Regions from separate parts of the Aminobacter sp. BE322 genome, predicted to be linked through region 1. Evidence: predicted binding sites of a transcription regulator. Region 1 holds the regulator's gene; the other holds the start of a gene.
The links. The regulator PhoB, encoded in region 1, activates phosphate uptake and scavenging genes when phosphate is short. The targets are predictions, from matches to a motif close to TGTCATNNANCTGTCAT.

Region 1 (15,002 bases):
CGGCTCGATCGACGGCTTCCTGGTGCGTTTCCGCGGGCGGCTGCAGTCGATCTCGGCGTCCCAGGATCTGGTGACGTCGTCCAATTGGCGCGGCGCGAGGTTCCGCGAACTCGCCATCGGCCAGATCGGGCGCTACAGCATCGACACCGCCCGCACGGTCAGCTTCTCCGGAAGTGACCCTTACCTCAACCCCAACGCCGCCCTGCATGTCGGCCTCGCCATCCACGAACTGGCGGTGAATTCCGTCTCCTACGGCGCCCTCTCCCGATCGAACGGGACCGTCGAGATCACAGCCGATGTCGACGGCTCGGAACACGAGGACGGCCCGGTCATGATGCTGCAATGGACCGAAACGATCGACACCGCGGGCGATCTCGCGACGCGTCAGAAGCGGTTCGGCAGCGTCGCCCTGGAGCGGGTCGTGCCGGCGGCGCTCGGCGGCAGCGCCGAGCTCGAGATCGGCACGGACCAGCTGCGCTATCGGCTGGCGATGCCCTCGGCGAACTACGAGCTGGATTGAGCCGCCGCCGACGCACGAGCCAACCCACTTCAACCGATTGAGGTACTGCCGGCCGTGGAACTTCCGGGCCGATGGGCCGTTACTTGGCCCAGGTGGTTGGCCATGGAACACATTGCTGCACTGCTGTTGCTGGTGTCCTGTTCGCAGGACCTTTCGGGCTGCCGCGAAGTCGAGCCCCCCGTTGCCCTGTTCGAGGCCTATGAGGACTGCCAGGCGACGCTTCCCGGCACGCTGCGCAGCCTCGCTCCGCAGAACCCGCGCCTGTTCGGCAAGTGCCTGGAGGTCGACCCGGCGCTGGAGGACGACTATGACCAGCTCGTCTGGAACGTCCGGGCCGACGGCACGCTCGAGGCCGAGCTCAAGGTCTCGCACATCGTCGCGATCGCCGGCAAGCCGGGCCAGGTTCCCGAACGTTGAAGCGCGCACGGTCTGCGCCGCCTCGCAGGCCTCCCTCGACGATTGCCATGCTCACCGAAACCACGTGCAGTATTCCGAAAATCGATTTCGGATTTTGCGCCGATGCGATAAGTATCGGCGGGGACGTTGTTAAAGTGAGAGGACCTTACACATGAAGTCTGCAATTCTGGCGCTCATCGCCGTGGTCACACTGGCGGCCTGCACCACCACCGAACGCGACGTCGCGACCGGTGCCGGCGTCGGCGCGGTGGCCGGTGCCGTCATCGGCGGCGGCAGGGGCGCGCTGATCGGCGGCGCCGTCGGCGCGGCCTCCGGCCTGCTCGTGCGCAATCTGCGCAACGGCTACTGCGAATACCGCGACAGCCGCGGCCGGCTCTACACCGCCCGCTGCAATTAAGCGCATACGGTTTCCCGGGGACCGGCGATGCCGGCCTCCGGGACTTCTGCATGCCCTGGCCGCCAACCGGTCAGGCTGGGCTTCGGTCAGGCGGGATAGGGAATGTCGATTTCGACCCTGAGCCCCTCGCCGTCATAGTGCCGGTCGATTCGCCCCCCCAGTTCGCGCCTGATGTTCATGTCGATCAGCTTCGTCCCGAAGCCGGTCCGCTGCGGCGCTTCCACGCCGTTGCCGTTCTTTTCCCGCCAGTTGAGCACCAGGCGCCTGTCGGCGCCCTGGCCCTGCACGCGCCAGTCGACCTTCAGGTCGCCGCCGGAGATGTCGGCCTCGCCATATTTGAGCGCGTTGGTGGCCAGCTCGTGGAAGGTCAGGCCGAGCGCCTGCGTCGTGGTTTCGTCCAGTTCCACGGGCGGCCCTGCCACGGCATCGTCAGGCAGGTCCTTGCCGAACACCTGGCCGAGCTCGATCCTGAGCAGTTCGCCGAGGTCGGCCCGCTGCCAGCGCGACCTGGTCAGCATGTCCTGGGAGGCGGCCATGGCCTGCAGCCTGGCCGAGAAGGACGCGGAAAACTCGTCGATGTCGCGGCTGTTGGCGGCCGTCTGGCGTGCCATGGCCAGGACGCGGGCGATCGAGTTCTTGATCCGGTGCTTCATCTCCTGAAGCATCAGGTCCTTCTCGAGCAGGCTCTTCTCGGTCGTCTGGTGCAGCTTCACGGCCGTCTCGTAGGCGCTCTGCTGGTAGCGGGCGACCAGCGCGATGGCGCCCGCCAGCACCAGCCCGAAGATGCCCAGCATGAATGGTGCCGCCCGTGGCGACGGCGGCTCGAAGGCGATGGTGGGGCGGAACAGGATCGTCCACGAGCGCCCGGCGACCTTGGTCTCGCGGCGCACCACGAAATCGGCGCCCCATGAGGCATCGGGCGGCGTCGCCGTCTGGAAAAGCAGCGCGCCGTCGGCCGGCGCACCGTCGAACACCTCCGCCGTCACCGGCAGCAGCGGCCCCTTGCCGAGCGCTGCCTGGAACAGCTCCGCCGTGCGGAAGGCGACGTAGACGAGGCCGGTCGGCGGCGCCGCCTCTCCGTCCTCCCCGTCGAGCCGCGAAAAGACCAGGATGCCGGATTGCGGGCTGGCGCTGCCGGTGACCATGCCGAGCAGGACCGGGCCCGTGGCGCGCGGTTCGCCGCCCGTCGTCATCGCCGCTTCAATCGCCGCGCGGCGCGCGTCGTCGGTGAACATGTCGTAGCCCATGGCGTCGAGGCCGACCCTGTCCATCGGTTCGAACAGCACGATCGGGGCGAGCCAGGCGCGATCGGACTTCGGAAAGGGCGTGCGGTCGATGCCGTAGCCCTGCTTCAGCTCATGCGCGATCCGGGCTTCCTCGCCGCGCGGCACCAGCCGCAAGAGGCCGATGCCGCTCAGCCCCGAGAAATTGCGGGTGACGTCGAGCGCACCGAAGAAGGTGCGGAACTGGTCGCGCGAGATCGCGCCGCGCTGCGACAGGAACATCGCCTGGGTCGCCCGCAGCAGCGACAGGTCGAACTCCACCCTGCCCTCGATGCGGTTGAGCGCGTCGTCGGCGACCGCCTGGAACTTGATCCGCGCCGCCTCGACAGTGGCGAAATAGACGAGCCCCGCCATCGCCAGGCCAACCAGCGTGACGGCCGCGAAAATGAGACTCGGAAAATATCTCTTCAACTCGAGCTGGCCTGCGGTCTCCCCTGGCCCCATTAAAGCACGTTCTTCGTGCGAGGGAATGCCCAGGCCTGGCGATGCGGCGGGCCAGGGGGCTGGCGGCAGCGCCGCCGGCCCCCGCGAGCGACCTAGGCTGCGGCGGCCTGCATCGCCCCCGGTCCCGGGACCGCGCCGGGCGGGCATTTGCCGAGGATGATCATGCCGAGCACCTCGTCCTTGGTCACGTCCTGGGTGCGGGCGGTGCCCACCACCTGGCCGTTCTTCATCACGCAGACCCGGTCGGCGAGGTCGAACACGTCGTGGATGTCGTGGCTGATCAGGAAGATGCCGATGCCGTCGGCCTTGAGCTGCTTGACCAGTTCGCCGACCTGCGCGGTCTCCTGCGGCCCGAGTGCCGCGGTCGGCTCGTCCATGATCAGGATGCGGGCGTTGAACAGGATGGCGCGGGCGATCGCCACCGACTGCCGCTGGCCGCCGGAGAGTTTCATCACCGGCTCCTTGAAGCGCTGGAAGCGCGGGTTGAGCCGGCCCATCACCTTGCGCGCCTCGGCCTCCATGGCGACGTCGTCGAGCGTGCCATAGGCGGTCATGATCTCGCGCCCGAGGAAGAGATTGGCCGCGGCGTCGACGTTGTCGGCCAGCGCCAGCGTCTGGTAGATCGTCTCGATGCCATATTTCTTGGCGTCGCGCGGATTGGCGATATGCGCCTCCTCGCCATTGACGAAGATCGTGCCGCCGTCGCGCTTGTAGGCGCCCGACAGGATCTTGATCAGCGTCGACTTGCCGGCGCCGTTGTGGCCGAGAAGGGCCACGACCTCACCGGGAAAGAGATCGACCGAGGCGTCGTCGACGGCGCGGATGCCGCCGAAGGCGATGGAGATGTTCCTGAGGTCGACGAGCGGAATGCGGGTCTGTTCCATGATCCTGGCTCCCGGCTAGATGCGCTTGCGGTAGATGGTGTCGAGCCAGACGGCGACGACGAGCACCAGGCCCACGACGATGTTCTGCAGCGGCGTGTCGATGCCGAGCAGCACCATGCCGGACTGCAGCGACTGCATCAAAAGCGCGCCCAGCATGGCCCCGGCGATGGTGCCCGAGCCGCCGGCGAGCGAGGTGCCGCCGATGACGGCCGCGGCGATCGTCAGGAGTTCGTCGAGCGTGCCCTGCGCATTGGTCGCGGCGTTGAGGCGGGCGGTGGAGATGGCCGAGGCGACCGCCGCGAGCAGCCCCATCACCATGAAGATCTTGAGCACCACCCAGCGCGTGTTGATGCCGGCGAGCTCAGCCGCCTCGGGGTTGCCGCCGATGGCGAAGACGTAGCGTCCGAAGCGCGTGCGGGTGGTGATGAAGGTCATGGCCACGCCGACGGCGATCGCGATCAGCACCGGAATGGCGATGCCGTGGGCGATGAACAGTCCGCCCTCCGGAATGGCGATGCCGTTGGCCTCGGCATAGCGGCGCACGATGTTGACCGGCCAGGGATAGGAATTGACGACCCAGACGGCGGCGAGGATGGCCGCGCAGGTCACCGTGCCGAGGAAGAACTCGGCCCAGACCGGCCTGAGCGGAAACTTGAAGCGCTTGCGCTGGCGCCTGCCGTTGAGCAGCATCATCACCACCGCCACGCAGGCGACCAGGCCGATCACCCAGCTCCAGGTCGAGCCGATCGCCCCGTCGGGGCCGCCGCCCATCAGCCGGAAGGTCGCATCCATCGGCGCCACGGTGCGGCCGCTGGTCATCCACCATGCCGCGCCGCGCCACACCAGCAGGCCGCCGAGGGTGACGATGAAGGCCGGGATGCTGAGATAGGCGATGAGAAAGCCGTGCAGCGCACCGATCGCAGCGCCGACGACGAGGCCGGCGGCCAGCGCGATCACCCAGATCCACGGGTCGCCGAGCGGCAGGCCGAGCACCCGGGGCAGGAATTCGGCCTGGGTCACGCCCATCACCATGCCGACGAAGCCCAGGATCGATCCGACCGACAGGTCGATGTTGCGGGTGACGATCACCAGCACCATGCCGGTCGCCATCACCGCGACCGACGACGACTGGACCGACAGGTTCCACAGGTTGCGCGGCGTCAGGAACAGGCCTCCCGACAGCAGGTGCAGGCCGATCCAGATGATCAGCAGCGCGCCCACCATGCCGAGCATGCGCGTGTCGAGTTCGGTTGCCTTGAGGAAGCGGCCTACCGCTGACAGATCGGAGGCCCGCGCGCGGTCGACCGGCGCGCCTGAGGTCGTATCGGTCATCATATCCTCCCGTCCGGCCCATCGTGTGATCGGCCGGAGCGCTCAATCTAGGTCAAAGGACAGTTGGATGGAACTGGAGCAGGCACTGTGGCATCTGCCATTCATGGCCGGCGCGCATGGCGGCGGCTTGCCGGTGCGCCGCGGCCCTCGGGGCCACGGCGCTCGGTCTTCGGGCCGGAGCCCGTCGTCAGTTGCAGGCCGCCACGGAACCGGCCGCGACGCCCTGGCAGACCACGTCCTTGGAAACCCAGCCGGCGTCGATGACGACGTTCAGGTTGTCCTTGGTGATCGCGATCGGCTTGAGGAACACCGAGTTGGTCTCGTTGCCGCCGGGCGTGGTGAACTTCTGGACGTTGGGGATCTCTTCCATCTTCTTGCCGTCGGCGAGCTGCGAGGCGATTTCCGCCGCGTTCTTGCCGAGTTCGCGCGCATCCTTCCACACCGACACGGTCTGGGTGCCGAGGGCGACGCGGTTGAGGGCGGCGTGGTCGCCGTCCTGGCCCGAAACCGGCACCGAGCCGGCCAGGCCCTGCGCCTGCAGCGCCGCGATCGCGCCGCCGGCGGTGCCGTCGTTCGACGCCACCACCGCATCGACCTTGTTGTCGTTGGTGGTCAGGAACTGCTCCATGTTCTTCTGCGCGTTCGCTGGCAGCCAGCCGTCGGTATAGGCTTCGCCGACGCTCTTGATCTTGCCGGCGTCCACCGCCGCCTTCAGCACTTCCATCTGCCCGGAGAACAGGAAGTCGGCATTCGGATCGGCCGACGAGCCCTTGATGAAGACGTAGTTGCCTTCGGGCTTGACCTTGAACACTTCGGCGGCCTGCATGCGGCCCACTTCCTTGTTGTCGAAGGTCAGGTAGAAGACGTCCTTGTTCTCGATCAGGCGGTCATAGCCGACCACCGGGATGCCTTCGGCGAGCGCCTTCTCGACGGCCGGGCCGATGGCCGAGGCGTCCTGCGACAGGATGATGAGCGCGTTGGCGCCCTGGCTGATCAGGCTCTCGACGTCGGTCAGCTGCTTGGCCGCGGAGGACTGCGCGTCGGCCGAGATGTACTTGTCGCCGGCCGCCTCGATGGCCGCCTTCATTGCCGCCTCGTCGGTCTTCCAGCGCTCCTCCTGGAAGTTCGACCAGGACACGCCGATCACCTTGCCCTTGGCTTCGGCGACGGCCGACAGCGACAGAGTCATGGCGACACCCGCCAGGATGGCGGTCGTAAACTTCTTCATGATTTCCTCCCTGCGCCCTCGGGCGCGCTGCTTTTGCCATAGCCCTTGGAGAAGCTCTTTTTTTTCGAGCCTCGAAAAAATACTGTCTCAACGGTCGACCGGTGTCAACCGCATTTCAACTGGCCTCCCTATTTTTTTCGGAACACGAAATAAATAAAGACATTTGGTTTGGCTTCTGTCACAATCAATAATGCGTGAGAGTCAGCCTGCCCTCCGGTCACCATGGCGACTCTTCGCCGGGAGGAAGCGAACTCATGTCGGTCGGAATTCGTCACGACGATCTCAGGAAGCGCAACCGCGCCATGGTCATTTCCGCGGTGCGCCGCGCCGGCCAGCCGTCGCGCACCGAGATCGCGGCGACGACCGGCCTCAGCCATTCGACCATCTCCACCATTTCCTCCGACCTCATCGCCGAAGGCATTCTGGCTGAATCGAAGGGCAGCGAGCCGGCGCTCCTGAAGCGCGGCAGGCCCCAGGTCGGCCTGGCGCTCGACCCCGGCGCCGCGACCATCGTCGCGGTGGTGCTCTCCCTCAACAGCCTTTCGGCCGCCGTCATCGACTATGCCGGCAACACCATCGTCGCCGAGACCCGCCGCCTCGTCACCCAGCGCATGCAGGCCGAAGCCCTGGTCGAGGAGTGCATCGGCATCGTCCGCAGGCTGACCGAACGTTGCGGCGAGGCCGCGGGCCCGGTCCTGCGCATCGCCGTGGCCGTCCAGGGCGTCACCGATTCCGGGTCGCGCAAGCTGATGTGGTCGCCCATCACCCCGCACGACGACATTCCCTTCGCCGACCGGCTGGAGCAGGAATTCGGCGTGCCGGTGACGGTCGAGAACGACTGCAACATGATCGCCGAGGCGCTGCGCTGGCGCGACCCCTCGCGCTATCGCGACGACTTCATCGCCATCCTGCTCTCGCACGGCATCGGCATGGGGCTGGTCGTCAAGGGCGAGCTCTTCACCGGCACCCAGTCCTCGGGCGCGGAATTCGGCCACATGATCCATCGTCCGGACGGCGCGCTTTGCCGCTGCGGCCGGCGCGGCTGCATCGAGGCCTATGCCGGCAACTACGCGATCTGGCGCAACGCCAGGCTCGGCGACGAGAACGCCGAGCCGCTCGCCGACCTCTCGGACGAGGACATCATCGCCCTGGCCGATGCCGCCCGCGACCATGACGGGCCGGAGCGGGAGGCCTTCCGCAAGGCGGGCGAGGCGATCGGCTTCGGCCTCGGCTCCATGTTCGCGCTCTTCGACCCGGCCCCGCTCGCCTTCGTCGGCGTCGGCGCCACCGCCTTCGACGTCATGGAGCCATATGTGCGGGCCGCGATCGCCAAGACGGCGGGCGGCACCCACTCCAGGGCGATCTCCTTCGACACCATGCCCAACGAGGTGCCGCTCATCCGCGAAGGCTGCATGATGCGCGCCCTGCTCTATGTCGACGACGAGATATTCGCGCCCGGTACGGCCCTTCGCCGCGCCCAGGCGGGCGTCGCCTGACCGTCCCTGCCCGGTCAGGCGCTGGGTCACCGCGAACTGTTCCTCTTCTTGCCCCAGGTGGAAACAAAGGCCGCGGCGCGCAGCAAGAGCACCGACAATATCGCCGCCACGAAGGGCCACTGCAGCGGGTTCGGTTCGGGCGTCGGGCGATGGAAGCTCAGGAAATGCATGAACAGGAAGTAGGCCGTGTGCGCCAGGGCGAGCCCCCACAGCACCGTTGCGCCGTTCTGCAGGAACTTCCAGACCGAGGTGCCGAGCAGGCGGATCGACCGGTCGTTCGAGGTGAACATGAGTATGAGCGCATAGGCCAGCGCGGCAATGCCGATCAGGTTGGCAAGCCCGAAGCCCTGCTGGAACATCACGTACTCGCCCGTCTGCGGGATGATCTCGTAGCCGAAAAGCCGCGCGAAATCCCACTCGACCCAGCCGCCGAGGATGATGACCGTATGCACGGCCGCCAGAAGGGTCGCGTAGATGCCGGTTTCGCGCCGATAGGCCACCGCCCTGAGCAACACCGGCCACAGGCGCGCCGCTGGGCCCATCGACATGGTGATCACCAGGAGCGCCAGCGACGCGTCCGCGAATGCGCGGTTCCACCGGTGCATCGGGCTCCACTGCCCGTGAACGACGGCGAACCCATAGATCAGCGCCGCCGAAAGGCCGATGACGACGACATGGCGAAGCAGCATCCGGCGCCAGGCAAGAGGGACGAGGCCGGCGCGGACGGGAGCGGCGGGGATGTCGGTCACTTGGGATACTCCAGTTGCGTTGGGCCAGCGGCATCCGCGCGACGAGCGCGCAGCTCGTGCCATGAAGCGATGGCGAGGAGCGCTATGCCGAGCGCGGAAATCAATGGGCGGATCGGGTCGAACCACATCAGCAGGAATTCGCCCCCGAACAGAAGCATGAGGATCTTGTTGCAGGTCGGGCAGGCGATGCCGATGAAGCCCGTGACGCCGCCTATCCCCGCGCGGCGTGCCGAGCAGACGGGGCGCCGAACGGCGATGTAGAGCCCCGACAACGCCGACATGACCACCAGGGCGGGCAATTCCCAACCCGCGACGGCGGTCATCCGGACAAAGAACGGATTGTCCCAGAGTGCCGAAACGGTTCCGAGCGCGGCGAAGGTCAGCGCGGCCGTGGCTGCGCCCTTCAGGATGGCGCGGCCGTGCCAACCGATGGCGGTTCCGCGCCCCAAGGCAATGATGCGGGCATTCATGTCGGATCTGCTCCATGTCTGCCGGGCGGCAATTCGCAGCCGCCCGGCGAGGACCTCAGGGGTGACCGTCGTATCAGCCGGCCTGCGGGGCGGGCCCGCTGCCGCTGGCGACCTCGTGGGTGTGGGGTTGGGTCGGGTCGCCCAGCACGAGTATGGGAGACTGGCTGGGCACCCGGTCGTACAGATCGATGATGTCCTGGTTCATCAGGCGGACGCAGCCGCTCGAAACCGCCTTGCCGATGGTCCAGTACTCCGGCGTTCCGTGGACGCGGTACAGCGTATCGACCTTGCCCTGGAAGACGTAGAGGGCCCGCGCTCCCAGCGGGTTCGTCAGGCCGGGCGGCATGCCTCCCCGGTCGGCGCTCCACTGGGCGAGATTTGGCTGACGCGCGATCATCTCGTCCGGCGGCGTCCACTTCGGCCATTCCTGCTTCCAGCCGATACGGCCCCTGCCCGCCCAGGTGAATCCGGCCCGGCCAAGTCCGACGCCGTAGCGCATGGCCTTGCCGCCCGGCTGGACGAGGTGAAGGTAGAAATTCTCCGTATCGACGACGAGCGTTCCGACCGGCTCCTCGGTGACGTAGTCGACCTGCCGCCGATAGAAGCGGCTCGGCACCTTTTTCAGGTCGACCGCGGGAATGGGGAACCGCTCGTTCGGGAGCGGGCCGTACATCGCCAGGGCATTGGCGTCGGCGACCGGCGCCGGTTCGACCGGCGCCTTTGCCACCGGCGCGGCCGATTCCTGGGTGCTGACGCAGCCGGACACCACGAGGGTCCCCAGGCTCGCCGCGCCGGTGAGAAAGCGTCGGCGGCTCAATGCCGGGCCGTCGCCCGCGATGGGCTCCGCGGCGCTGGTTTCTATTGTGTCTGTGTTCATTAGGCAGTCTCCTGGACTCATTTCTTTCATTCAGGGCGACACGGGGTCAGGGAGGTCGGCCCCGGTCGTGGTCATGCGAATGCAACCATTGGCACCGATCAGCCGATCGATGACGGCGCATGCGCGCTTGGCACGATCCGGCATTTCGCGGCGCAATTGCCACGCGAAGGCGGGCGGGCGGCGACGGGCGGGTTCGGGAGGTCATCCTCTTCCCCTTCGCAGCTGATTTCGAACGGCTTCGTCGGCGTCGACCGAGGAGCGATCGGCTGAAAATCAGGCAGCGATGGGTGGCCGTAACAGCGACGCGGTTGACCCGACGCGCAGCAAGAGATCTGGTAGCAGCATCAGAGCCGCGGCACGGAACGGCGCGGCAGGCTCGACATGGGTCAGCCAGGCAGGGCATTCGCCCAGGCAGTGCAGGCTGGCGAGGCTTTCGGCCGACAATTCGACGGTGCAGCGGTCCGGGGACGGCAAGCACTCGTCGGCAATGGCGGTGATTTCCGCCTGCGCGGGCACCTTCGGCAGCTCGATTGAAAAGTTCACGCCTTCGGCCGCTGCCCGTTCGAGGGACAGTCCGTTCAGGATGGTGACCACCACCAGGAAAATGGCCGAGAGCAAGTTACGCACGGTGCCCCAGCTAGCATGAAAAGTGGCAATTTTGAGTATTTCCCCAATCAAAAAATTGTCATCTCAAGAACATCCGCTACGGTCACCATCACGGAATCGTTGCGGGAGATGTGGATATTGTTTTGAGCATAAAGCATACAGTAACGGGAAGATTCGAATTTATATTCATGACAGCGTCAGGACAAACGCGTCGAACTGCGGCGATTTGAGCACCACAAAGGGCTGGAATGGCATGGCGGCGCAGAGGGCGCCACGCGTCCGTGCGACAGCGCCGGTGCCTCGCCCGAACGCTCCGGGCGCGCGAAGCGCGCCCGCTGTGACATTAGGACACTGGCCAAGGCTGATCGTCCAGCCGACGCCATGCCGGCCGCTCCGGGACGGCCGTCAGTCTTCCCGGATGGCGTAGCCGGCGCCGCGGATGGTGCGGATCACGTCCGGCATGCGGCCGTTGTTGACGGCCTTGCGCAGGCGCCCGACATGCACGTCGACGGTGCGCTCGTCGATGTAGATCGTCTCGCCCCAGACATTGTCGAGCAACTGGCTGCGCGAGAACACGCGGCCGGGATGGCGCATCATGAATTCGAGCAGGCGGAACTCCGTCGGCCCGAGCTTGATCTCGCTCTTCTTGCGATAGACCCGGTGCGACTCGCGGTCGAGCACGATGTCCCCGACCTTGAGCACCGAAGACAGCACCTCGGGCTTGGCGCGGCGCAGCAGCGCCTTCACCCGCGCCATGAACTCCGGGGTCGAAAACGGCTTCACCAGGTAGTCGTCGGCGCCGGTGGAAAGCCCGCGCACCCGGTCGCTCTCCTCGCCGCGCGCCGTCAGCATGATGATCGGCAGCCGTTCGGTTTCGGGGCGCATCCTCAGCCGCCGGCAGAGTTCGATGCCGGAAAGTGCCGGCACCATCCAGTCGAGCACCAAAAGGTCCGGCACGTTTTCCTGCAGCCTCAGTTCGGCCTCGTCGCCGCGCGTCACCACTTCCACCTGGTAGCCCTCGGCCTCGAGGTTGTAGCGCAGCAGCACGCCGAGGGGCTCTTCGTCCTCGACGACCATGATCTTGGGAGCGATCATCGTCAGTACCTTGTCCTGGCGCACGGCCCGGTTCGGACCATGCGCTGATTTAACCTGTGCAGCGCCCCCGCGCCAAACGCATGCGGTTGCGGAAGATGTCAGGCCGAGACGGGCGACGTGGTTTCGTCGACCTTCGGCCGATTGAGCGGCAGCTGCGTGCCGGTGACCACGAAATAGGCGTTCTCGGCGATGTTGGTGACATGGTCGCCGATGCGCTCGAGGTTCTTGGCGCAGAACAGGAGGTGCGTGCAGGCGGTGATGTTGCGCGGATCCTCCATCATGTAGGTCAGGAGTTCGCGGAACACGGCCGTGTACTGGACATCGACCTTCTGGTCGTCCGCGCGCAGGTTCTTGAGGCCTTCGGCGTCGCGCGCGACATAGAGGTCGACCACGCCGCGCACCTGGCCGAGCACCAGCTGCGCCATGGCGTCGATCGAGTGCGAAAGGTTGCGCGGCATCGCCGACTGGCCGACGGCGCCCACCCGCTTGGCGATGTTCTTGGCGAGATCGCCGATGCGCTCGAGGTCGCCCGCCATGCGGATCGCGCCGACCACGGCACGCAGGTCCTGCGCCATCGGCTGGCGCTTGGCGATCAGCGTGATCGCGCTGTTGTCGAGATCGCGCTGCCTGGCGTCCATGATGGTGTCGTCGGCGATGACGTTCTGCGCCAGCGGCTGGTCGGACGAAAGCAGCGCGCGGATGGCGTTCGCCACCATCGTGGCCGACAGGTCGCCCATGTCGCGGATAACCTGGTCGACGTGCTGGAGTTCCTCGTCGAAGGACCGGACTGTGTGCTCGCCCATGATCGTATCCTCGTCTTTGTGATCGGAGCGGCGTTCACTCAGCCGAAGCGGCCGGTGATGTAGTCCTGCGTCCGCTTGTCGTCGGGGTTGGTGAACATCTTGTCGGTCGGGCCTTCCTCGACCAGGTAGCCGAGATGGAACATCGCCGTCCGCTGCGACACGCGCGCCGCCTGCTGCATCGAGTGGGTCACGATGACGATGGTGAAGTTCTCGCGCAGCTCGTCGATCAGCTCCTCCACCTTGGCGGTGGCGATCGGATCGAGCGCCGAGCACGGCTCGTCCATCAGGATGACCTCGGGCGACACGGCGATGGCGCGGGCGATGCACAGCCGCTGCTGCTGGCCGCCGGAAAGGCCGGTGCCGGCTTCGTGCAGGCGGTCCTTGACCTCGTTCCAGAGCGCTGCCCGCTGCAGGCTCTTCTCGACGATCTGGTCGAGATCGGCCTTGGACTTGGCGAGGCCGTGGATGCGCGGGCCGTAGGCGACGTTCTCGTAGATCGTCTTCGGGAACGGATTGGGCTTCTGGAACACCATGCCGACGCGGGCGCGCAGCTCGACCACGTCGATCTTGGGATCGTAGATGTCCTCGCTGTCGAGGGTGATCTTGCCGCCGACGCGGGCGCTGTCGATGGTGTCGTTCATGCGGTTGAGGCAGCGCAGGAAGGTCGACTTGCCGCAGCCCGACGGGCCGATCAGCGCGGTGACCTGGTTCTCGCGCACGTCCAGGTCGACGCCGAAGAGCGCCTGCTTCTCGCCGTAGTGCACGGTCACCTTGTCGCCGCGCATCTTGATGAGTTCGTTGGGTCTGTTCATCTCGGCGTTCACCGCGTTTTCGAGGGTTTTCTCGCTCATGATGTTCATAGAGGGGTGCTCCTTGTCCACGCCTACCAGCGCCGCTCGAAACGCCGCCTGAGAACGATGGCGACGATGTTCATGGCCATGAGGAAGACCAGCAGGATGATGATGGCGCCCGACATGCGCTCGACGAAGGCGCGTTCGGCCTCGTTCGCCCACATGTAGATCTGCACCGGCAGCGCCGTCGCCGGGTCGAAGGGGGTTCTCGGATAGTCGGCCACGAAGGCCACCATGCCGATGAGCAGCAGCGGTGCCGTCTCGCCCAGCGCGCGCGCCAGGCCGATGATCGTGCCGGTCAGGATGCCGGGCGCGGCCAGCGGCAGCACGTGCTGGAACACCATCTGCATCTTCGAGGCGCCGAGGCCGAGCGCGGCCGAGCGGATCGACGGCGGCACGGCGGCAAGGGCTGCGCGGGTGGCGATGATGATCGTCGGCAGCGTCATCAGCGTCAGCACCAGGCCGCCGACGAAGGACGCCGAGCGCGGCAGGCCGAGGAAATTGATGAACACGGCGAGGCCGAGCAGGCCGAAGACGATCGACGGCACCGCGGCGAGGTTGTTGATGTTCACCTCTATCAGGTCGGTGAAGCGGTTCTTCTTGGCGAATTCCTCGAGATAGATCGAGGCGGCGACGCCGATGGGCAGGGCGAGCAGGAGCACGATCCCCATCATGAAGAACGAGCCGATGATGGCCACTCCCAGGCCCGAGCTCTCGGGACGGCTGGAGGCGCCGAAGCTGAACAGGCCGGTGTTGAAATGCTCGCTGATGGCGCCTTCGGCCTTGAGCTTGTTCATCCACTCGACCTGTTGGTCGGAAACCTTGCGGCGGCTTTCCGGCACGCTGAGGTCGATCTGGCCCTTGTAGGCCGAGTCCATGTTCGCCGCGGCGAGGATGTCGACGTCGCGCGTGGTGCCGATCACCGAGGGGTCGGCCGCCACGATGGCGCGGAGCTGCACCCGCGAGCCCTCGGACAGGAATCCCTTGAGCTTGCGCACCGCGGCGCGGTCCTTGGGGTCGATGCCGAGCTTTTCGATCAGCGCGTTCTCGGCGAGCTTGGGATAGTTGGCCGTGACCAGCACGTCCGGATCGGTGGCCCGCTTGTTGTCGGGGTCGATGATCTTCTCGTCGAAGGTGATCGGCAGCGTCACCGTCGTCTGCCAGAAGGCGGTGTAGCCCTTGGTCACGATCGAGGTGAGCATGATCGCCAGGAACGCCAGGCCGACGGCGATCGCCAGCACGCCGTAGAGGCGGAACCGGCGTTCGGCGGCGTAGCGCTTCCTGAGGCCGATGTCGCGGCGCGCGGGCGCGGTCGAACTGGTCAGCGTATCGAGCGAAATATCGGTCATTCGTACTGCTCCCGGTACTTCCGGACGATGTAGAGCGCGACGATGTTCATCACCAAGGTCAGCGCGAACAGCGTGATGCCGAGCGCGAAGGCGACGAGCGTCTGCGGGGTGTTGAACTCGAGGTCGCCCGTCAGCTGGTTGACGATCTTGACGGTGATGGTCGTCATCGCCTCGAACGGGTTGAGCGTCAGGTTGGCCGCC
Region 2 (15,002 bases), on a different contig from region 1:
GCGATGGTGCTGCGGTCGGCTCGGGCGCGGTCGTCACCAAGGACGTCGCGCCCTACACCATCGTCGCCGGCGTGCCGGCCAAGCCGCTGCGCGAACGCTTCGACCGCAGGACGGCCGAGCGTTTCCAGGCGCTGGCCTGGTGGGACTGGGACCATGCCAGGCTGCGCACCGCGCTCGACGATTTTCGCAACCTCTCGGCCGAAGAATTTCTGGAAAAGCACGGCGGCTGACAGGGCAATCGCCGATACCCCCACCCCTACCCCCTCCCCACAAGGGGGAGGGGTACTTTGCCGCACCACCGTCCGGTGCCAAGACTTGGAGCTGCGGGCATCCTGACGAATGCAATGCCGCCGCTCCGGCTGTTCTTCTTGGCCGCATTCGCGACGCCAGACACGACCGTCTGGCTGCAAAATGCTGTCGATGATTTTGGCCGGCGACGGCGGAGAACTTGTCCCCCTCCCCCTTGTGGGGAGGGGCTAGGGGTGGGGGTACAAGTCGCCCAAGCCCTACGCCTGCTGGATCGCCGAGAGCTGCCAGTCGCCGCCGTTCTGGCGGACGAAGGTCCAGAGTTCGGTCGTCTCCGTCGGCTCGTTTTCGTCGCCGTCCACCAGCGCGCCGGTCGTCCGGTTGCGGGTCACGTCGATCGACTGGTAGTTGAGCGCCGCCGTCGCATAGTCGCGGTCGCCTTCGTTCCAGGCCTCGGCGATGTCGGCCTGCAGCAGCTGCACGTCGGTCACGTCGTTGCGCAGGCCGTCCTGGGCGTTCTCGGCCAATTCCTCGGACAGGTACGAAACCATTTCCGGCGTCACCAGGCGGCGCAGCGCCTTGTGGTCCTCGCGGCCGAAGGCTTCCTGCACCTCGGTCAGCATGCGCTGGAAGGTGTCGAGGTCGCCCTGGCCGAGCTCGATCTCCCTCGTCGCGGGCTGCTGCGCGGCCGAGCCCAGCCCGCCACCGATGTTGGGGATGCTGAAGGCGCGCTTGCCGTCCTCGCGGGGTGCAGCGTCGCGATAGTTGAAGTTGCCGCCACCGGCCGACCCGCCGGCCATCGCCGGACCGGAGTTGCGTGCCGGCTGAGAGCGGAACAGGCGCAGGGCGAGCCAGATGGCGCCGCCGATGAGCAGCACCTGCAAGAGCATGCCGAACATGCCGGCGAGACCGCCGAAGCCCTGGCCGAGCAGCATGCCGATCAGGCCACCCATCAGCAGGCCGCCCAGCATCGAGCGGCCGAAGCCGTTCATGAAGCCGGGCCGCTGCGGCTGCATGGCCGTGCCCGGCCGCGCGGCACTGTTCGGCGTCGCCTGGCCGGTGTTCGGCGTCATCGAGCGCTCGATGGGCGCGGTCGGCTGCGGCGCGGTGCGGGTGGGCGGCGCGGACTGGAAGGTGCGCGTGCCGCGGCTGCCGAAGCTGCCGTTGCGGCGGGCGTCGGCCTGATCGACCGCAACCATGGAAAAGGCGAGGAACAGGCCCGCGAAAAGGGTGGCAAGGCGGGTCGTTCGGGACAGTTTCATCGGCGGATCCTCAAAGTGACGTCCGCTCTCATATAATGACTAACAAACGTAGTGACAGGGCAGCCACTTCAAGTTTTTGCGAAGTCTCGGCGAATTCGTCCAAGACCTTGAAACGACTCCGCCTTTGCAGGCCGCACCTCGCCGCCAGCGGCGGGAGGACCGGCATGTCCCGCCGTCGCCGCGCGCCGACTTCCCGGCCCGCATTTTCGGCCTCGCCCCTGTGTCTCGTAACAGAACTGACATGATCCCGACATTTCAGCTTCATCTGATGGGTCTAGGCCGATCCCGGACAAGGGCGAAAAAGCCCGCTGGGACAGGGATGCCAAGATGCTCGAAATCCGCAACGTCACCCGCCGTTTCGGCAAGAATGTCGCCGTCAACGGCGTCAATCTCCAGATCCAGCAGGGCCAGATGGTCGGCATCATCGGCCGCTCCGGTGCCGGCAAGTCGACGCTGCTCAAGACCATCAACCGCCTGATCGACCCGAGCCAGGGCTCGATCGTCTTCGACGGCACCGAGGTGTCGTCGCTGCGCGGCACGCAGCTGCGCCGTTGGCAGCGCGACTGCGCCATGATCTTCCAGCAGTTCAACCTGGTGCCGCGCCTCGACGTGCTTACCAACGTCTTGCTCGGCCGCCTCAACCATCGTTCGACCGGGCTCAACCTGCTCGGCATCTTCTCCCGCGAGGAGCGCATCCGCGCGATCGCAGCGCTCGAGCGCCTCGACATCGCCCGCACCGCGCTCCAGCCCGCCGGCACGCTGTCGGGCGGCCAGCAGCAGCGCGTCGCCATCGCGCGCGCCCTGATGCAGGAGCCGAAGCTGATCCTCGCCGACGAGCCGATCGCCTCGCTCGACCCGCTCAACGCCAAGGTGGTGATGGACGCGCTGCAGGACATCAACCTGCGCGAGGGCATCACCGTCATCACCAACCTGCACACACTCGACACCGCCCGCACCTACTGCAACCGCATCATCGGCATGCAGGGCGGCGCGGTGGTCTTCGACGGCGCGCCCGAGGACCTCACCATCGAGGCCGTCCGTCTCGTCTACGGTGCCGACGCCGACGGCGCCGAGATTTCCGAAGCCATCACCTCGACCAGCATCCGCCCGGCCAAGGTCAAGGTTCCCGCATCCGCCGCCCCTCTCGAACCGGCATACGCCCCGGTCTGAGGCCGTTCGCGGTCGTCTCGCCCGCGTCAAGGGCCGGCATTCAGCAACCGAAAATGACCCGGCATGCCGCCGGGCCGAACTGGAGACATGTGATGTTCAAGAAAGCACTTTTCAGTGCCGTTTCGCTCGCCGTGCTGGCGATCGGTTCGGCCCATGCCGCCGACCTCAAGGAATTCCGCATCGGCCTGATCGGCGGCGAGAACGAAGCCGACCGCCTGCGCAACTTCCAGTGCCTGGTCGACCAGCTGCCCAAGGCCATCGGCGTCGAGAAGGTGTCGCTGTTCCCGGCCGCCGACTATGACGGCACCATCCAGGGCCTGCTCGGCGGCACCCTCGACTACGCCGAGCTCGGCGCTTCCGGCTACGCCAAGATCTACCTGCAGAACAAGGACGCGGTCGAGCCGATCCTGACCACCGTCCAGACCGACGGCGCCACCGGCTACTATTCTATCATGGTCGCCAGGAAGGACTCGGGCATCACCAAGCTCGAAGACCTCAAGGGCAAGAAGCTCGGCTTCGCCGATCCGGACTCGACCTCGGGCTACCTGATCCCGGTGACATCGCTGCCCAAGGACCTCGGCGGCACGGCTGTCAAGGATTTCGTCGCTGAGACCGGCTTCGGCGGCGGCCATGAGAACCTCGTCCTCGAAGTGCTCAAGGGCACCTTCGACGCCGGCACGACCTTCGGTTCGGGCGTCGGCGAATTCAAGGACGGCTACACCTCGGGCAACCTCAAGAAGATGGTCGACAAGGGCATCCTCGACATGGACGACCTGGTCGAGGTCTGGAAGTCGCCGCTGATCCCGAACGGCCCGCTCGTCGTACGCACTTCGCTCGATGCCGACATCAAGACCAAGTTCAAGGAGTTCATGATGAAGCTGCCCGAGACCGATGCGGCCTGCTTCTCGGCCATCATGGGCGGCGACTTCAAGGGCTACACCGAGGTCACGCCTGAGTTCTACCAGCCCGTGATCGACGCCCGCAAGGCGCAGATCGGCAGCTAAGCCGCAAGGCGACACGGACGCGCCGCGCACATATCGCGGCGCGTCCTTTTTTCATCCGGGATCGGACGGAACCTTCATGACAATGCCCCTCACGGAAGCCGGCCTCGCGGTCGAGCGCCACTGGCGCGAACTCGCCAGCCGTCGCCGCCTGCACACCATCGGCGGCCTCATCCTGCTGTTCCTCGCCCTTTCCGGCTCGCTCTGGTTCGCCAACGACACCAATGCCGGCAAATTCTTCGACCGGCTGCCGCATTTCTTCGATTTCGCCGACCAGTTGATACCGCGCGACGGCTACGAGATCTGGCGAGCGCTGTTCGACCTGCCCTCGCCCTATGCCGACGGCAGCCTGAAGTTCGACTACCCCGAGGGCCGGATGTACCTGGTCGGCTCGTTCTACCTGCCCGAATACGTCTACAAGATGCTGGAGACGATCAACATCGCGCTCGTCTCGACGCTGATCGGTTTCGCCTTCGGCTTCCTGCTCTGCTTCCTCGCGGCGTCCAACCTGGTCACCCGGCGCTGGCTGCGCTTCTTCGTCCGCCGCTTCCTCGAAATCCTGCGCGCCTTCCCCGAGATCGTCATCGCCGGCTTCTTCCTGGCGGTGCTCTCCATGGGCGCGATCCCGGCGATCATCGCGGTCTCGCTGCACACCATCGGCGCGCTCGGAAAGCTGTTTTTCGAAGTGGTCGAGAACGCCGACATGAAGGCCGACGAAGGCCTGCGCGCCGTCGGCGGCAACTGGCCCGAGCGCGTCTGGTTCGGCATCGTGCCGCAGGTCATGCCCAACTTCCTGAGCTACGCGCTGCTGCGGCTCGAGATCAACGTCCGCGCCTCGACCATCATCGGCGCGGTCGGCGGCGGCGGCATCGGCGAGGCGCTGCGCCTGTCGATCAGCCGCAACCACGAGGCCAAGACGCTCGCCATCATCCTCCTCCTGTTCTGCACCATCGTCGCGGTCGACCAGTTTTCGGCCTGGCTGCGCAAGAAGCTGGTCGGCGAACAGGCCTTCGCCTCCGGTCGCGGAGATTAATCATGACCACCCTTTCCCTGGCCGAAATGCAGGCAATCGCCGACCGCCATCCCGGCGTCTTCCGGGGCTCCTGGCGCAAGAGCCTGACCGGCTGGGCAGTCGGCGCCGGTATCGTCGCCTATGTCGCCTTCGCCTGGTGGTTCTTCGCGGTCGGCGCCGTGCTCGCCGGCGGCAACTGGGGCATCGCCGGAACCTACCTGGCCGACTGGGTCTCCTACGAGGTCCGGCCGCAGGTCGCCTTCAAGGACGGCCGCCTCGACGTCGGCTATCCACGCTTTTCGTCCTATCGCGCCGACCGCCATCCAGACTGGCTCGACATCGCCCAGCCGGCCGGCGCCACTGTTGCCGCCAACAAGGCCCCGGCCAACCGGGTCGTCGCCCATATCGGCTCGAGCACGGCAATCGACATCGCGCCCGAGCGCGTCGTCGTCACCCATGGCGGCGAAACGCTCGACGTGACCGTCGTGCCGCGCCAGAGCATTTCGATCGTCGGGGCCCTGCCCGCCTGGGCGACGCAGAAGGCGGCCGGCGAGAAGATCGTCGCCGATTTCGGCTTTGCCGGCAGCGTCCAGGTCGACCGGGACGACGTCAAGATCCGCCGCCGCTTCCTCGGCTGGGAAAACTTCTTCTTCGACGCCAACTCGCCCTTCTGGGGCAAGTCCTTCGCCGAGGTCGCCTCGCTGGTCGTCTCCGGCGAACGGCTCGATCCCGGCATGTCGAATGCAGCACTTGCCTGGAACAACATCGTCAACAATTCCGAATGGCAGCATGGCGACGTCTGGCTGAAGCTCGCCCAGACCATCGTCATGGCCTTCGTCGGCACGCTGTTCGCCAGCCTGCTCGCCTTCCCGCTGGCCTTCATGGCGGCCCGCAACATCACGCGAAACCGTCTGGTCAACCAGGTCACCAAGCGCTTCTTCGACTTCCTGCGCTCGGTCGACATGCTGATCTGGGCGCTGTTCTTCACCCGCGCCTTCGGCCCCGGCCCCATCGCCGGCATGTCGGCGATCTTCTTCACCGACACCGGCACCTTCGGCAAGCTCTACTCCGAGGCGCTGGAGAACATCGACGACAAGCAGCGCGAGGGCATGCGCTCGGTCGGCGCCTCGCCGGCCTCGGTGCAGCGCTACGGCGTGGTCCCGCAGGTGCTGCCGGTGCTGGTCAGCCAGTCGCTCTATTTCTGGGAATCGAACACCCGCTCGGCCACCATCATCGGCGCCGTCGGCGCCGGCGGCATCGGCCTCAAGCTGTGGGAAGCCATGCGCACCAATTCCGACTGGGAGAACGTCGCCTACATGGTGCTGCTCATCCTGGTCGTGGTGTTCATTTTCGACAACATCTCGACCGCGTTGCGCCACCGCCTGATCGGGGGCAAGTCCAGCCACTGAACTTTTTGGGCCGGCCCTTGCAAAGCCAAGGAAGTCGGCCACTACTTCGTCAAACTGTCACGCAAATCATCTATCGGGCCTTCATCTCCAAGGAAGAATCGCGCCATGCGCTACGCCATCTATTTCACGCCCGAGCATGACGATCCGCTGTGCCGCATCGCGGCCGGCTGGCTCGGGCGCGATGCCTTTGGCGGCGCGTCCCTTCCGGCGAAGGCCCATGGCGAATTGTCGGCGGCCGAAGTCGCCTTCCACACCGCCGCCGCCCGCCGCTACGGCTTCCATGCCACGCTGAAGGCGCCGTTCCGGCTCGCCGACGGCGTGAGCGAACAGATGCTGGTCGACGCCGTCGACGCCTTTGCGGCGGAAACCGTTCCCTTCGACATTCCGCGCCTGAAGCTCGCCCAGATCGACGGCTTCTTCGCCCTCGTCCCGACGGAGACCCTGCCCGAGCTCGACCGTTTTGCCGGCGACGTGGTCGGAGCCTTCGAACCGCATCGCGCACCGCTGACCGACGCAGAGCTCGCCCGCCGCAACCCCGACGCGCTGAGCCCGCAGGAGTGCCGCTACCTCAGCCAGTGGGGTTACCCTTACGTCTTCGACGCCTTCCGCTTCCACATGACCCTGACCGGTCGCGTCGCCACCGAGGAGGTGCTGCGCGTCCGCGCTGCCATCGAACAATGCCTGGGCAACGTGCTCGACAGGCCGGTGCCCGTCGCCGGCCTCGCCGTCTTCGTCGAACCGGCCGCCGGTGCCCCCTTCGAGGTGCTGAGCTACCACGCCCTGGGCAGGCAAGCCGAGAGAAAGACCGCCTGAGATGACCGACCTTGTCCTGAACAATGCCCGCATCGTCCTTGCCGACGAGGTGATCGACGGCACCATCGTCGTCCGCGATGGCAGGATCGCCGAAATCTCGACCGGTCCGAGCGCCGTCGGCGAGGACATGGGCGGCGACTTCGTCATCCCCGGACTCGTCGAGCTGCATACCGACCATCTCGAAGGCCACTACGCGCCGCGCCCGCGCGTGCGCTGGAACCCCATCGCGGCCGTCCTCGCCCATGACGCCCAGGTGGCGTCCGCCGGCATCACCACCGTCTTCGACGCGCTGCGCGTCGGCATGGACGAGGATGCCGACATGACCGCCACCGACATGCGCAAGCTGGCCGACGCCATCGAGGACAGCGTGCGCGCCGACCGCGTCCGCGCAGACCACTTCATCCACCTGCGCTGCGAGGTCTCGGCGCCCGACTGCCAGGACGGCTTTGCCTATTTCGACGGCGACGACCGGGTGAAGCTCGCCTCGCTGATGGACCATGCGCCGGGCCAGCGCCAGTTCGTCGATTTCGACACCTACGCCTATTACTACCAGCGCAAGCTCAAGCTCAATGACGTCGAGTTCAAGGCCTTCTGCGACCAGCGCATGGGCGACTCGGCCAGGAACTCGCGCCCCAACCGTGACGCCATCTCCACTGCCTGCCACGCGCGCGGCATCGTGCTGGCGAGCCATGACGACGCGACCGTCGCCCATGTCGACGAGGCCATCGCGCAAGGCATCCGCGTCGCCGAGTTCCCGACCACGGTCGAGGCCGCCGGCGCCTCGAAGGCCGCCGGCCTCGGCGTGCTGATGGGCGCGCCCAACGTCATGCGCGGCGTCTCCCATTCGGGCAACGTCTCGGCCCGCACGCTGGCCGAGCAGGGCCTGCTCGACATCCTGTCGTCGGACTACATCCCCTTCAGCCTGATCCAGTCGGCCTTCTTCCTCGGCGAGGTGGTCGAAGGCATCACCCTGCCGCAGGCGGTTGCCATGGTGTCGAAGAACCCGGCCGAGGCCGTCGGCCTCGCCGACCGCGGCATGATCGAGATCGGCCGCCGCGCCGACCTGGTCCGCGTCCGCGTCGACGAGCATGTGCCGGTGGTCCGCACCGTCTGGCGCGAAGGCCGCCGCGTCGCCTGAGGCGGGCTACCGCACCTCGGCGCGCGCCCGTGGCCGCGCGTCGTTGCGCTCGTGCGCGAAGATCGCCGCCGGCAACGGCTCGCGGTTGCGGATGATGTCGGCGCCCTTTTCGCCGACCATGATCGTCGGGCCGTTGGTGTTGCAGGACGGCACGCGCGGCATCACCGAGCTGTCGCAGACACGCAGGCCGTCTAGGCCATGCACCTTGAGCTCGAGGTCGACCACGGCCATCTCGTCGGTGCCCATCTTGCAGGTGCCGACCGGGTGGTGGTCGGTCTTGGCGTTGGCGCAGCCATAGTCGAACAGTTGTTCCTCGGTGACCTTGTCCGGCCCCGGCAGCCGCTCGGCCGTTACGAAGGGCTTGAGCGCAGCCTGCTGCATGATCTCGCGCGCGACCCTGAGGCCCTCGATCGACATCTTGCGGTCGTGCGGATCGGCCCAGTAGTTCGGGTCGATCAGCGGCGCCGCCGCAGGGTCGCTGGAGGCGAGACGCACCGTGCCGCGCGAGCGCGGGTGCAGATAGGCCGAGTTCAGGGTGACACCCGCGTTCTTGAGCCTGGCAACGCCCGCCTCGATGCCCGAGCCGAGGCCCAAGTGGAACTGGATGTCGGGCGAGCGCGCATCGGGATCGGCATACCAGAAGCCGCCCGTCTCGAAGAGGCTCGACGTCACCGGCCCGGTGCGGAACAGCACATATTGCAGCCCGGCCCACAGCGTCCGGTGCAGCTTGGCGACATTGTCGTAGGTGTGGTCGCCGGTGCATTCCGAGATCACGAACAGGTCGAGATGGTCCTGCATGTTCTCGCCCACCCCCTTGAGGTCGTGGATCACGGGCACGCCGACGCTCTTCAGATGATCGGCCGGGCCGATGCCGGACTGCAGCAGCAGCTTGGGCGAGCCGATGGCGCCCGAGGACACGAGCACCTCACGTTCGGCGCGGATGAACTCCGTGCCGTTGCCGCGCGCCACCTCGACGCCGACCGCCCTGCCCTTCTCCACCACGATGCGCGTCACCCGCGCCCCAAGCCGGACGGTCAGGTTGCGCCTAGCCTTGATCGGGTCGAGATAGGCCATCGCCGCCGACGAGCGACGCTTGTTGCGCTGGGTCAGCTGGTAGAAGCCGACGCCGGCCTGCTGGCGGCCGTTGAAGTCGTGGTTATAGGGAATGCCGAGCTCCTGGCCGGCGCGGATGTAGGCGTCGCAGATCGGCAGCGCCGCCGACGGCATCGAAACCCCCAGCGGCCCGCCATAGGAATGGTAGTCGTCGGCGAAGCGCTGGTTGTCCTCGCAGCGCTTGAAATAGGGCAGCACCGAGCGGTAGTCCCAGCCGGTGCAGCCGTCCTCGCTCGCCCAGAGGTCGTAGTCCACCGCATTGCCGCGCGTGTAGAGCTGGGCGTTGATGCTGGAGCCGCCGCCGATCACCTTGGCCTGGGTGTAGCGCAGCACGCGCCCCTTCATGTGCTTCTGCGGCACGGTCTCCCAGCCCCAGCTCGCCACGCCCTTGGTCATCTTGGCGAAACCGGCCGGCATGTGGAACAGCGGGTTCCAGTCGTCGCCGCCCGCTTCGAGCAACAGCACGCGCACGTCGGCGTCCTCGCTCAGCCGGCTGGCGAGCACGCAGCCGGCGGGACCCGCGCCAGTGATGATGTAATCGTAGGTCATCTCGAAACTCTCAGAGACGCGCGACGGACAATGCGCCGTCGGCCTTGATGATGCTGCCCGTGGCAAAGCCGAAGCCGCCGCCGGCCAAAGCTGCCGCGATGCGGCCGATGTCGTCGGGCTCGCCCCAGCGCCCGGCCGGCACCAGCCCCTCGCCGATCAGCCGGTCGTATTTTTCCGAGACCTTCGCCGTCATGTCGGAGCGGATGATGCCGGGGCGGATCTCGAACACGTCGATGCCCGCACTTGCCAGCCTGAGCGTCAGCCCCTGCGTGAAGGCGGCGAGCCCGGCCTTCGACATGCAATAGTCGAGCCGTTCGGGCGAGGTCATCTCGGCCGAGATCGAGGTGATGTTGATGATCGAGCGCCGCTGGGCCGGCTGCGGCAGGCCGAGCATCGCGCGCAGCACGGCCTGGGTGAAGAACACCGTGCCGCGCAGATTGACCGCCATGATGGCATCGAAGTTCTCGGGCGTGAGCTCGAGGAAGTCGCCGCGCACCTTCGAGGCGATGCCGGCATTGTTGACGAGGCAATCGATCCGGCCGAAGTGCTTTACGATCTTCTCGACCGTCTCGGCATGCGCCTCGATCTCGGCGAGGTCGGAGGCGACGAACAGCACCTTGGCGCCATGCTTTTCGAGCCCCGACACGGCGTCCGCCGCTGCCTTGTCCTTCTCGCGATCGGTGATGGCGAGATCGAAGCCTGCTTCGGCCAGCGCCTTGGCCACCGCCAGCCCGATGCCGCGGCGCGCGCCGGTCACGATGGCCACGGGCTTGGCATTGGCGCTCATGCCGCGAGGTCCTTCCTGGCAATGTGGTCGGCGACGCGCAGCGCCTGGGCCGCAATCGTCAGCGCCGGATTGACCGCCGCCGAGGTCGGCAGGAAGCCCGCGTCGACCACGAACAAATTGGGGTGGTCGAAGGCGCGGCACCAGACGTCGAGCGGCGCGTCCTTCGGATCGTTGCCGATGCGCACCGTGCCGCATTGATGCGACGGCGTGCGCTTGTCGAACGCGCGCGATACGACCACGGGAAAGCCGGCGCTACGCAGCACCTGCTTGAGCTTTGCCACCAGCCGCTCATGTGCCTCCCAGTTGCTGCGCACCCATTTCAGCACGATGCGCTCGCCGTCGACCATGACGCGGCTTTCCGGCGACGGCAGGTCCTCGCTCATGGCGTAGAAGTCGATCGAATGCGCCGACACCCGGTTGAGCAGCCATTCCGGCACCGAGCGCATGTTGGCCTTGAGGATCGCGCCGGAGATGCGCCCGAGCAGCTGCACGTTGCCGAGCGGCGGCCCGCCCTCGCCGTCGGACAGATAGAAATCGTTGAAGCCGAAGGTCTTCTGGTAGATCGAGTCGTTGCGGTACCACGGGCTGAGCGCGATCACCGCCGACGAGTTGTGGTTCATGAAATTGCGGCCGACCTGGTCGGAGCGGTTGGCGAGCCCGGTCGGATGGGCGTCGTTGGCCGAGCGCAGGAGCAGCACCGCCGACTGCACCGCACCTGCCGCAAGGATCACCAGCTTCGGTCTCACGACATGGCTTTCGCCGCTGCGCTCGCAATGCACGGCGGCGATCCGCCGGCCGTCGGGCGCGGTTTCGAGCCGCGTCACCCGCGATCCGGTCTCGAGGCGAACGTTGTCGTGGCTGAGGGCTGCGGCGAGTGCCGCGGTCTCGGCGTCCATCTTGCCGTCGAAGCTGTTGGGGTGGGCGTCCCACGGCGTCTTGCCCTTGGCCAGCCAGCGCTCGATGTCGACGCCGAGCGGCAGCGAGAAGGGATGCACGCCCTGCGCCTTGAGCCTGGCGCGAACCCCGGCGATCGCCGGCTCGTCCGCCACCGGGCCGTGGGCGTAAGGCCTGGAATGCACGGGCTCGGTCGGGTCCTCGCCGAGCGCGCCGCGCACCTGGTAGAGTTCTTCCGCCAGGCCGTACCAGGGCTCCAGCTCCTCGTAGGCAAACGGCCACGCCGGCGAGACGCCGTCGAGATGCTGCATCTCGGCGAAGTCCTCGCGCCGGTAGCGGGTCAGCACCGCACCGTAGAACTTCGAATTGCCGCCGACATTGTAGTAGTTGCCGGGATTGAAGGCCGCGCCGCCGGCCTCGTACCAGGTTTCCTTGGGGCGGAAATGGCCGCGCTGGAAGATGGCGCGCTGGTCGCGGTTCTCCGGCCGGTCGGCGATATGGCCGCCGGCTTCGAGCACGAGGATCTCCGCACCGGTCGCAGCCAGGCCCGCAGCGATGGTAGCGCCGCCGACCCCCGAGCCGATGATGACGATGTCAGGCTGTCCGGACATGTCAGGCGATGCGCAGCTGGCTCTCGGGGTCGAAGAACACCGCCTTGTCCAGGTTGAAGGCGAGCCTGGTCTTCTGGCCCGCATGGATCGACGCATCGGCGCGCAGCCGCGCCACCACTTCCTTGCCGCCTAGCTTGGTGACGGCGAAGGTGTCGGAACCCGCCGGCTCGACCACCTCGATCAGGCATTCGCCTTCGGCCAGCGACTTGGCGTTGCGGTCCGCACCGTCGGGATCGGTCAGCGCTTCGGGCCGCACCCCGAAGATCACCTCCTTGCCCGAATAGGCGCCGAGCGCGCCGTTGGCCAGCTTGATCGGCAGCGCCAGCGGCTTTTCGCTCGGCCGGTCGAGCACGACGTTGAGCCCGCCCTCGCCGCTTTCCAGCCGCGCCGACAGAAGGTTCATCGCCGGCGAGCCCATGAAGTCGGCCACGAACATGTTGGCCGGGCGGTTGTAGATCTCGGCCGGCGTGCCGAACTGCTGCAGCACGCCGTCCTTGAGCACCGCGATCTTGGTCGCCAGTGTCATCGCCTCGATCTGGTCGTGGGTGACGTAGACGATCGTCGTCTTCATGCGCTGGTGCAGGCGCTTGATCTCGGTGCGCATGTCGACGCGCAGCTTGGCGTCGAGGTTGGACAGCGGCTCGTCGAACAGGAACACCTGCGGATTGCGCACCAGCGCCCGGCCCATGGCGACGCGCTGGCGCTGGCCGCCGGAAAGCTGGCTCGGCTTGCGGTCGAGCAGGTGGCCGATCTGCAGGATGTCGGCCACCTGCTTGATCGCCTTGTCGCGCTCGTCCTTCGGCACGCCGCGGATCTCCATGCCGAAAGCGATGTTCCCGGCCACCGTCATGTTCGGATAGAGCGCGTAGGACTGGAACACCATGGCGATGTCGCGCTTGGAGGGATGCAGCCCGTTGACCGACTTGCCGTTGATGGCGATGTCGCCCGAGGTGATCGGCTCCAGCCCGGCGATGGTGTTGAGCAGCGTGGACTTGCCGCAGCCGGACGGGCCGACGAGCACCAGGAAGCCGCCCTTGTCGATCTCGATGTTGATGTCCTTGAGGATCTCCACCTGGCCGTAGTTCTTGTAGAGATTGGTGATCTTGAGAAACGACATGGGCTTACCCCTTGACCGCGCCGGCCATCAGGCCGCGCACGAAGTAGCGTCCGGAGACGATGTAGACGATGAGGGTGGGCAGGGCTGCGAGGATCGCCCCGGCGAAGTGGACGTTGTATTCCTTCACGCCGGTCGACGAGTTCACCAGGTTGTTCAGCGCGACGGTGACGGGGATCGAGTCGACGCTGGAGAATGACGAGCCGAACAGGAAGTCGTTCCAGATGTTGGTGAACTGCCAGATCACGGTGACGACGATGATCGGCCCCGACGACGGCAGGAGGATGCGCCGGAATATCTGGAAGAAGCTCGCGCCGTCGATCTGCGCGGCCCGCACCAGTTCGGTCGGGAACGCCTCGTAGTAGTTGCGGAAGAACAGCGTGGTGAAGCCGAGCCCGTACACCGCGTGGATCAGGATCAGGCCGGGCACGGAGCCCGCCAGGCCCAGCAGGCCGAGGATGCGCGCCGACGGGATCAGCACGATCTGGAACGGGATGAAGCAGGCGAGCAGCATCATGCCGAACACGACGTTGTCGCCCCGGAAGCGCCACTTGGTCAGCACGTAGCCGTTGAGCGCGCCGAGGATGGTCGAGATCGCCACCGCCGGCACCACCATCAGCACCGAGTTGAGGAAGTAGGGCCTGAGCCCCGTTGGCTGCACGCCGATCTGCGCCGTCGACCAGGCCGACAGCCAGGGCGCGATGGTCCATTGCTGCGGCAGCGCCAGCATGTTGCCCTGGCGGATCTCGTCGAGCGGCTTCAGCGAGTTGACCACCATGACGTAGAGCGGCAGCAGGTAGTAGACCGCGAACAGGATCAGGATCGCGTAGATGAAGGCCCGGGCGATGACGCCGTTGCGGGTCGCCACGTCTTGCGAGGGTGCGCTCATTTCTTCTTCCCCCCGAGCTCGGAATAGAGATAGGGCACGATGATCGCGAAGATCATCATCATCATCACCATGGCTGACGCGGCACCCATGCCCATCTCGTTGCGGCCGAAGGTGAACTTCTGCATGAACAGCGCCGGGGTCCAGGTCGCCGTGCCCGGGCCGCCGTCGGTCATCGCCACCACCAGGTCGTATGACTTGATGGCGAGGTGCGCGAGCACCACGAAGGCCGACAGGAACACCGGCCGCATCAAGGGGATGATGATCCGCCGGTAGATGGTCATGGTCGAGGCGCCGTCGATCTGGGCCGCCTTGATGATCTCGTTGTCGACGCCGCGCAGGCCGGCGAGGAACATCGCCATGACGAAGCCCGACGACTGCCAGACCGCGGCGATGACGATGGTGTAGATCGCCATCCGGCCTTCCTTGATCCAACGGAACGAGAAGCTCTCCCAGCCCCACGTCTGCATGACGTGCTCGAGGCCGATGCCGGGGTCGAGGAACCACTTCCAGGCCACGCCGGTGACGATGAAGGACAGCGCCATCGGGTAGAGGTAGATCGGCCTCAGCACGCCCTCGCCGCGGATCTTCTGGTCGAGGAAGATCGCGAGCCCCAGCCCGATCACGCTGCAGACGACGATGTAGAGGATCGAGAAGATCGCCAGGTTCTTGAGCGCGGTGATCCAGTTCGGATGGTTGAACAGCCTCACATAGTTGCCGAAGCCGACCCAGGTCGAAAAGTCGGGCAACAGCTTCGAGCCCGAGAAGGACAGGAAGGCCGTGAAGATGATGAAGCCGTAGACGAAGAGGAGGATGATCGCGAAGCTCGGCGCAAGCACGATCTTCGGCAGCCACTCCTGCAGCGTTGCGCGCGTATCCGTCGCCGTGCGCGGCACAGCGGTCGTCGTGAGGTCTGCCATGGTTCCAGCCTCTGCTGATCTCGAAAAATGGTGCCCCGGCCGAAGCCGGGGCACGTCATGCTATGGCCTAGCCCTTG

Region 2: a site for PhoB is predicted at 1,735-1,751, ahead of phnC (phosphonate ABC transporter ATP-binding protein). Genes of this name have one in related genera too.

Annotation. Positions count from the first base shown of each region.
Region 1 is NZ_JBNPXB010000005.1:218,546-233,547, forward strand. It holds gene J2X50_RS10655 (sensor histidine kinase) at 1-520, shown strand, start outside; gene J2X50_RS10660 (hypothetical protein) at 623-937, shown strand; gene J2X50_RS10665 (YMGG-like glycine zipper-containing protein) at 1,089-1,334, shown strand; gene J2X50_RS10670 (CHASE domain-containing protein) at 1,421-3,028, opposite strand; gene J2X50_RS10675 (ATP-binding cassette domain-containing protein) at 3,154-3,945, opposite strand; gene J2X50_RS10680 (sugar ABC transporter permease) at 3,961-5,277, opposite strand; gene xylF (D-xylose ABC transporter substrate-binding protein) at 5,465-6,505, opposite strand; gene J2X50_RS10690 (ROK family protein) at 6,760-8,001, shown strand; gene J2X50_RS10695 (ferric reductase-like transmembrane domain-containing protein) at 8,028-8,750, opposite strand; gene J2X50_RS10700 (hypothetical protein) at 8,747-9,220, opposite strand; gene J2X50_RS10705 (L,D-transpeptidase) at 9,294-10,097, opposite strand; gene J2X50_RS10710 (hypothetical protein) at 10,371-10,724, opposite strand; gene phoB (phosphate regulon transcriptional regulator PhoB) at 11,109-11,798, opposite strand; gene phoU (phosphate signaling complex protein PhoU) at 11,897-12,601, opposite strand; gene pstB (phosphate ABC transporter ATP-binding protein PstB) at 12,640-13,461, opposite strand; gene pstA (phosphate ABC transporter permease PstA) at 13,485-14,801, opposite strand; gene pstC (phosphate ABC transporter permease subunit PstC) at 14,798-15,002, opposite strand, start outside.
Region 2 is NZ_JBNPXB010000002.1:251,141-266,142, forward strand. It holds gene J2X50_RS05255 (DapH/DapD/GlmU-related protein) at 1-230, shown strand, start outside; gene J2X50_RS05260 (Tim44 domain-containing protein) at 507-1,508, opposite strand; gene phnC (phosphonate ABC transporter ATP-binding protein) at 1,836-2,678, shown strand; gene phnD (phosphonate ABC transporter substrate-binding protein) at 2,771-3,682, shown strand; gene phnE (phosphonate ABC transporter, permease protein PhnE) at 3,765-4,712, shown strand; gene phnE (phosphonate ABC transporter, permease protein PhnE) at 4,715-6,100, shown strand; gene J2X50_RS05285 (DUF1045 domain-containing protein) at 6,206-6,913, shown strand; gene J2X50_RS05290 (alpha-D-ribose 1-methylphosphonate 5-triphosphate diphosphatase) at 6,915-8,051, shown strand; gene J2X50_RS05295 (GMC family oxidoreductase) at 8,058-9,713, opposite strand; gene J2X50_RS05300 (3-ketoacyl-ACP reductase) at 9,724-10,500, opposite strand; gene J2X50_RS05305 (FAD-dependent oxidoreductase) at 10,497-12,005, opposite strand; gene J2X50_RS05310 (ABC transporter ATP-binding protein) at 12,007-13,122, opposite strand; gene J2X50_RS05315 (carbohydrate ABC transporter permease) at 13,127-14,008, opposite strand; gene J2X50_RS05320 (carbohydrate ABC transporter permease) at 14,005-14,925, opposite strand; gene J2X50_RS05325 (ABC transporter substrate-binding protein) at 14,993-15,002, opposite strand, start outside.